2 regions of the Comamonas faecalis genome follow, and region 2 is predicted to be linked to the other one. Evidence: riboswitches for the same ligand, from Rfam matches in the RefSeq annotation. Region 2 holds a riboswitch; the other holds the start of a gene.
The links. A riboswitch is a leader RNA that binds a small molecule or an ion and turns the genes downstream of it on or off. The one in region 2 is predicted to bind cobalamin.

Region 1 (3,436 bases), on a different contig from region 2:
GGCGGCAATCACCAGGGCGGGGCAGCGGGCTGAGATGGTCATCGCGTCTTCAATGCCGCGTCAGTACTGCGGCGCCCATTTCAGGCCGACGTAGAAGGTGCGGCCTGCGGTGGCGTAGTCCTTGGCCAGCACGTAGTCGCGGTCATTCAGGTTGTCCACGCGCGCCACCAGCTGCCAATCGCGCGCGAGGCGGGTGGAGGCACTCAGGTTGAGCATCCCATAACCCCCAAGCACCGTCGTATTCGCCGGGTTGTCATAGCGACGGCTGGCCAATTGCCACTCGCCACCCAGATTCCACCCTGCGAGGGCCGTTTCGGCGCCCAACGTGGCATAGCGCTTGGAACGGCGCGCCAGCAGCTTGCCCGTGTCACGGTCGCGGGGGTTTTGCCAGTCGATCGAGCCGTGCAGCAGAACCTGGCCCAGTTTGGTCGCTCCGGCCAGGGTTACGCCCTCCAGTTGCGCCTTGCCTACGTTGGCATAGCAACCCGGGTACATGCCAGCACTCCCCCCCGGGCACGGCCCCGGCCCCGAAACATAATTGATCAGGTTGCTGACCCTGTTGCGGTAGGCCGTCAACGACACGCCATGAACACCGTCCTGCCAGTGCAATCCCAGTTCTGCATTGCGGCTGGTCTCGGGTTGCAGCGTGGCATCGCCGTAGTCGCTGAAACGCTGATACAGCGTAGGCGCCCGGAACGCAGTGCCCACCGAGGCCGTGGCGCGCCAGTTCTTGACGAACTCATAGCCATAGGCGGCACTGCCCGTGGTCTTGCCGCCAAATTCACTGTCGCGATCATGCCGTGCATTGAGCTGCAGCGTATGGGCGCCGGTACGCAGGCCATAGCCCAGCGCCAGCGCGTTTTGCGCACGTTGACGATCATGGTCGATCGATGTGCTCTCCAGGTGGTCTTCTCGCCGCTCCAATGTCGCGCTCAACTGGTGAATGCCGAAGTGCCAGTCGTTCTGGAAGAGGTAGCCGCGCAGGCGGGTCTCGGTCAAATAGGGCGAGGGCCGGGTTTCATAGCGGTCGCGCGACTCGGAAACAGACAGGCGGGTGCTGTAGTGCTCCGTCCAGCGCGCCTGCCAGTTCAAGCCCAGCGCCTGGGTGCGCCGCAGGTTGCGGTCATCGGCGGCGCTGGTGTCATAGCCACTGTTGGTGTCGTTGTACAGCAACGAGCCTTCCAGCCGGTGCGCGTCGTCGATTTGAAAGCCAAGGCGGCCGTTGGCGGCGGTGCTGCGGTAGCCGTCACGGTCGGGGTTGTGGCCAGCGTTGGTCTTGCTGTCAAAGCCCTTGCTGGTCTCGCGCGCCACGCCAAGCGCGTAGTCCCACGCGCCCGTGGCGCCGCTCACGCCCGCCTCGCCGCGCCAAGTGCCGTGCGATCCCGCGCCAACACCCACATAGGGCGCCATGCCGGCCTCGCCCTTCTTGGTAAAGATCTGAACGACACCGGCAATCGAATCCGAGCCATACACCGCTGCGGCGGGGCCACGCAGCACTTCGATTCGATCGACCATCGACAGCGGCAAAGCCTCCCAGCTCGCACCACCGCTGCCGGCCTGGGAATCCATGCGAATGCCGTCGACGTACACGGCGGTGTAGTTGGTGGACGCGCCGCGCAGGTACAGGCTGGAGCTGGTGCCTGGCCCGCCATTGCGCACGAACTGCACACCCGGCAACCGCGCCAGCACGTCCACCAGGCCGGTGGCACCGCTGCGTTCTATGGTTTCACGGTCGACGATGGACACGTCGGCCACGACGTCGGTCAAAGGTTGCGCGATGCGCGTGGCGGTCACCACGGTCTCCTGCAACTGGCTGGCGGGCGTGAGCAGCGCCACCTGGGTCTGCGCCTGGACTGCCACGGCAGCGCACAGCGCCAAAGGCAGGGCGGCCATGCGCATCGGAATGGAACGAGAAATCGACATGGGAAATAAATAAGAATCGTCGCCACCACCGACCTCCCCGTCGGCATCTGGGCACCACGGCCTCGTCGCGCTTGCAGACAGGCGCGTCAAAACCACCGTGTTGGCCGGTATCCGGGCTGGCGAAACGCCCTGGCAGCGCCTTCCCAAGCACTTGTTCAAGGCGCTCAGTGGCTGTGTTGCTGGAGGGTGGACCGGTGCGATCCGTTCGCTGACCGTTGCGGGGGCAGCGCAGGCTCGGCGCCACCGTGGCGGTGGCTACCTCCCTGCTTCCCGTTGAACTGCGGCGTGTGAACCACGACCGCGAGCACCAACGCCGGCGATTCTATCGCTGTCTGGCGCGCCACTTCCTTGGAGCGCATTGACAATCTCGGCACGCTCTTACAATACCGGCCCTATGGCCTCACCCTCTCCCATCGATCAGGTCGCCGAGCGCATCGAGCGCCTGCTGCTGCGCCACGCCGAGTTGCAGCGCACCAATGCGCTGCTGTCCGAGCAGGTGGCAACGCTGACGCAGGAGCGCGACTCGCTCAGGTCGCGCCTGCAGGCGGCGCGCGCGCGCATCAACACATTGATCGAGCGCCTGCCCAGCGCCTCACAGGATCAGGAGCAGCAGCCATGACGTCCCGACAGATCGAAGTGCAGATCCTGCAGCAAAGCTATCTTCTGGCCTGCCCCGAGGGGCAGGAGACGCGGCTGCTGGAGGCGGTCGAGCGCGTGGATACGGCGATGACGCGCATCCGCGACGCGGGCAAGGTACGTGCACGCGAGCGCATCGCGGTGCTGGCGGCGCTCAATCTGGCTTTCGAGATTGCCGACCAGCACGCGGCGGCGGCCAGTACGCCCGCCCCGGCGCCGCGCGACGATGACGCGCTGGCGCCTGAAGACGGCGCGCGGCTGCAAGCACTGGCCGCGCGCCTGGACGAGGTGTTGGGCGACGACGGGCGCCTGCTGTAGGCGGCTGGCCTTTTCGGCCCATGTTGCACTGCGAATCGGGGGCACGCGGCGGATGAATTTGCCGCCGGCAGGGCTTACAATGAAATCGTCTGCGGAGTTGCCGGGCTTTATAGTTCCTTGAACCAATGCTCCTTGAGCTCGGGTCTGGTACATCGCCTGGCGGGCGTGATCATCTCGCGTCAGATGAACCCAACGCCTAGCTGCCCGGACCCACCTGAACCCCCGGTTCAGGATGACGGCCCGGCACCTTCCGCAGACACCTTCCCTTTTTTGAGCGCCAGCTACCCTTGCTGGCAGGTGGCGCGCAGTTTGACGCCCAGTTCTGCCGCAGGCAGCGCCGGCGCGCACAGAAACCCCTGGAAGCTGTCGCAGGCCATGTCCTGCAGGATCTTGCGCTGCGCTTCGGTCTCGACGCCTTCGGCCACCACCTTCATGCGCAGGGCGCTGCCCATGTTCAAAATGGCCTGCACGATGACCAGGTCGTCGCCGTCTTCGGCCAGCCCCTGCACGAAGGAGCGGTCGATTTTCAGCTTGTAGATGGGCAGGCGCTTGAGGTAGG
Region 2 (3,436 bases):
GCCGCCCTGCACCGACTTGGTTTTGTCATCGCGGTCCTGCGTGACGATGTTGCTTTTTTCGATGCGATAGGCGGCAGCCGTCCACTCGCCCTGGCCCTGCGCCCACTGCTGCTTGATGCCCAGTTCGATCTGGCGCGCCGTGGTCAGCTTGTAGGGGCGGTTGCCCAGGTTCAGCGTCAGCACGTTGGTGACGGGATCGTGGCCTTGCGAGAACTGGCCGTACAAATGGGTCTGGGCATCGAGCTTGTGCGTCAGGCCCAGACGCCACGCGGTGCCGCCCAGGTGCTTGCCAAAGGAGTCGGGGCCCACCAAATCATTGCGCTCGAAATTCGTCAGGTCACGGCGAATGCCGGCCAGCAGCAGCCAACGCTCGCTGAGCGTCCAGGCATCCTCGGCATAGAAGTCGTGCGTCGTCGCCTGGGTGCGCAAGGTGTGCAGCATCGGCGAGGTATTGGGCCAGTAGCCCAGCGACGGGTCATGGACACCGATGAGGTCACTGCCGGCGTAGTCGTTGCGGGAGAAGTTGAAGCGGGCCTTGCTCACCTCCCAGCCCAGCACCAGCTTGTGCGCGCCGGCCTCCAGGGCCGCCTCCAGCCGGTTGCCGGTCTGCACCAGATCGTGCGCGAGCTCCAGATAGTCGCCAAGCTTTATCTGCTGCGTCGCCGGCAGATAGCGGTAGGACTCGATGTTGCGCCAGTAGCGGTCGGCCTTGAAGTGGTAGAGCTCGTTGCGTACATGCAGCGCGTCGCTCACTTGGTAGCTGGCGCGCGCGCGCAGACGCTGGTCTTGAATGTGAATGGCGCTGTCGGCGGTGTTGAAGTTGCGCCCCAGCAGCTCAGGTACAAACTGCCCGCCCAACGTGGGCGCGCCAAAGTAGCGCGCCGGCCGCTGGTTGCTCACGTCAGCCAGCAGCTCCAGGCGCAGCGCGGCGCTGGGCTGCCAGCGCAGCGTGCTCATCAGCTTGGCGGTGCTGGCCTGGCTCAGCGGGCGCTCGCCGTCGGTGCGCTGGCCGTAAACGTCAAGGCGGTAGCTCAGCGTCTCGCCCAGCGGGCCGGCCAGGCCCACGCCCAGGCGGGCCGCGCCGTCGCTGCCGGCGCCGGCCAACACTTCACGCAGCGGCTCGCGCGTGGGCTGTTTGCGCACCGCGTTGACCGTGCCCCCCACGGTGCCCGTGCCGTAGACGATGGAGGCCGGCCCGCGCAACACCTCGACACGCTCATAGCCCCAGCCGTCGCCCGGATAGGGCGTGGTGCTGGACGCCACGCCCAGGCGCACGCCGTCCTCGGCAATACCAACCGAGTTGGTGCCGGTAAAGCCGCGCGAGGAAAACGACAGGCTGCTGTAGCTGGTAGCCGACAGCGGCGTCATGCCCACGGTGCGGCCAATGATGTCGGCCATGCGGCTATCGCCGCGCTCCTGCCAAGTCTGCTCGTCCACAGAGGCCAAGCTGGCCGGCAAATCCTGCGTCGCAATCCCGGTGCGGCTGCCCGAGGTCGACGGCAGCTGCAGGCCCAGGCCTGCGCTGCGCTCGCCGACGACGCGCATCGCGGGCAGCTCGGACGCTGCGGCGGCCACGCCAGGCTCGTCGGCATGCGCCAGCGGCGGCGCCAGCAGGCAGGCCAACGCGGCCGCGCCGGCCAACGGGGAATGCAAGGAAAACCGCGGCGCACGGCGCGCGGACGAACGTAGAACAGGCAGGCTGGCCATGGACTGACACCCCAGATGCTGCAGCCTGCATCGCCGGTGGTGTGCCATGGCACGCACCAGGCCGAGGGCCCCAGGCGCGCGCGCCGGCAACCACCGCTGCTCCCCGCAGGCGGCTGTTGCGCATGCCGCAACGCACCGGGACGGGCCCGGCACGGCGGCGCTCAACAGGCCGGTATCCGGGCTTGCAGCTGGCGCACATGCCATGGCATTGCGCGCCCCACGCCTCGCCTTCCCGGCGTCGCCGCGCACCTTCTCAGGTCACGTAAGACGCCAGTGGCCGGCCCGTGCGCGCAAAGCACATGGGCCGATGAAATCGTGGAAATCTGCTGACCGTTGCGGGGGCAGCCAGGGCCTTGCACCCTGTTCCCGTTGAACCCGGCGCTTACGCGCTCGGGCACCTGTTGCAGGGCAGCGAGTATAGCGGCGACCAGCCAGCGCACGAGCTGCGGCAGTCGGATGCGCGCACCCGCGCAATGTATTTACCGATGCAACAAAAAACCCGCATGTCGAGCGAGCATGCGGGTTTGATGGTCGTGGCAGGCCGTGAAGCAGCCTGTTGGAGCGGGTGAAGGGAATCGAACCCTCGTATGAAGCTTGGGAAGCTGCCGTTCTACCATTGAACTACACCCGCGAAGCCTTGCATTATAGGTGTCGACTGCGCCTGCGGCTGCCAAATCTATAATGGCCGGTTGATTTTTCCACGGGTGGCGCGCGCGTTCTCAAGTGACTTCGCGACGTGCCGTTCGTAGCCGCATAACACCATGAGCACACCGTATTTTTCTGTTGCCGACATCCGTCGCACCTTTCTGGAATTCTTTGCCGCCAAGGGCCACACGGTGGTCGAATCCAGCCCGCTGGTGCCGGGCAACGACCCGACGCTGATGTTCACCAACTCGGGCATGGTGCAGTTCAAGGACGTGTTCCTGGGCACCGACAAGCGGCCCTACGTGCGCGCGGCCAGCGTGCAGACCTGTCTGCGCGCCGGCGGCAAGCACAACGACCTGGAGAACGTGGGCTACACCGCGCGCCACCACACCTTCTTCGAGATGCTGGGCAACTGGTCGTTTGGCGACTATTTCAAGCGCGAGTCGATCGAATGGGGCTGGGAGCTGCTGACCAAGGTATTCGGGCTGCCCGCTGACAGGCTGCTGGCCACCGTCTACCACGAGGACGACGAGGCCTACGACATCTGGACCCAGGTGATCGGCCTGCCGCCCGAGCGCGTGATTCGCATTGGCGACAACAAGGGCGGCAAGTACAAGAGCGACAACTTCTGGATGATGGCCGACACCGGCCCCTGCGGGCCGTGCTCGGAGATCTTCTACGACCACGGCGACCACATTCCCGGCGGCCCTCCGGGCAGTCCTCAGGAGGACGGCGACCGCTTCATCGAGATCTGGAACCACGTGTTCATGCAGTTCGACATGAAGGAGGACGGCTCGGTCACTCCGCTGCCCGCGCCTTGCGTCGACACCGGCATGGGCCTGGAGCGCCTGGCCGCCATCCTGCAGCATGTGCACAGCAACTACGAGATCGACCTGTTCAAGGCATTGATTGCCGCCGCTGCGCGCGAGACCGGCTGCCAGGATCTGGCCAACCCGTCGCTGAAGGTGATTGCCGACCACATCCGCGCCACCGCCTTCCTGGTGGCCGACGGCGTGATTCCCGGCAACGAGGGCCGCGGCTATGTGCAGCGGCGCATCATCCGCCGCGCGATCCGCCACGGCTA

Region 1: it holds a riboswitch for cobalamin, as region 2 does, so the genes downstream of both, ABD767_RS00260 (TonB-dependent receptor domain-containing protein) here and ABD767_RS12265 (TonB-dependent receptor) in region 2, are expected to answer to the same signal.

What each region holds. Positions count from the first base shown of each region.
Region 1 covers NZ_BAABBP010000001.1:53,439-56,874, reverse strand. The annotation lists gene ABD767_RS00265 (cobyrinic acid a,c-diamide synthase CobB) at 1-42, opposite strand, end outside; gene ABD767_RS00260 (TonB-dependent receptor domain-containing protein) at 61-1,923, opposite strand; cobalamin riboswitch at 2,009-2,250, opposite strand; gene ABD767_RS00255 (cell division protein ZapB) at 2,318-2,542, shown strand; gene ABD767_RS00250 (cell division protein ZapA) at 2,539-2,877, shown strand; gene ABD767_RS00245 (EAL domain-containing protein) at 3,159-3,436, opposite strand, start outside.
Region 2 covers NZ_BAABBP010000023.1:8,904-12,339, forward strand. The annotation lists gene ABD767_RS12265 (TonB-dependent receptor) at 1-1,653, opposite strand, end outside; cobalamin riboswitch at 1,858-2,124, opposite strand; tRNA gene ABD767_RS12270 (tRNA-Gly) at 2,265-2,338, opposite strand; gene alaS (alanine--tRNA ligase) at 2,469-3,436, shown strand, end outside.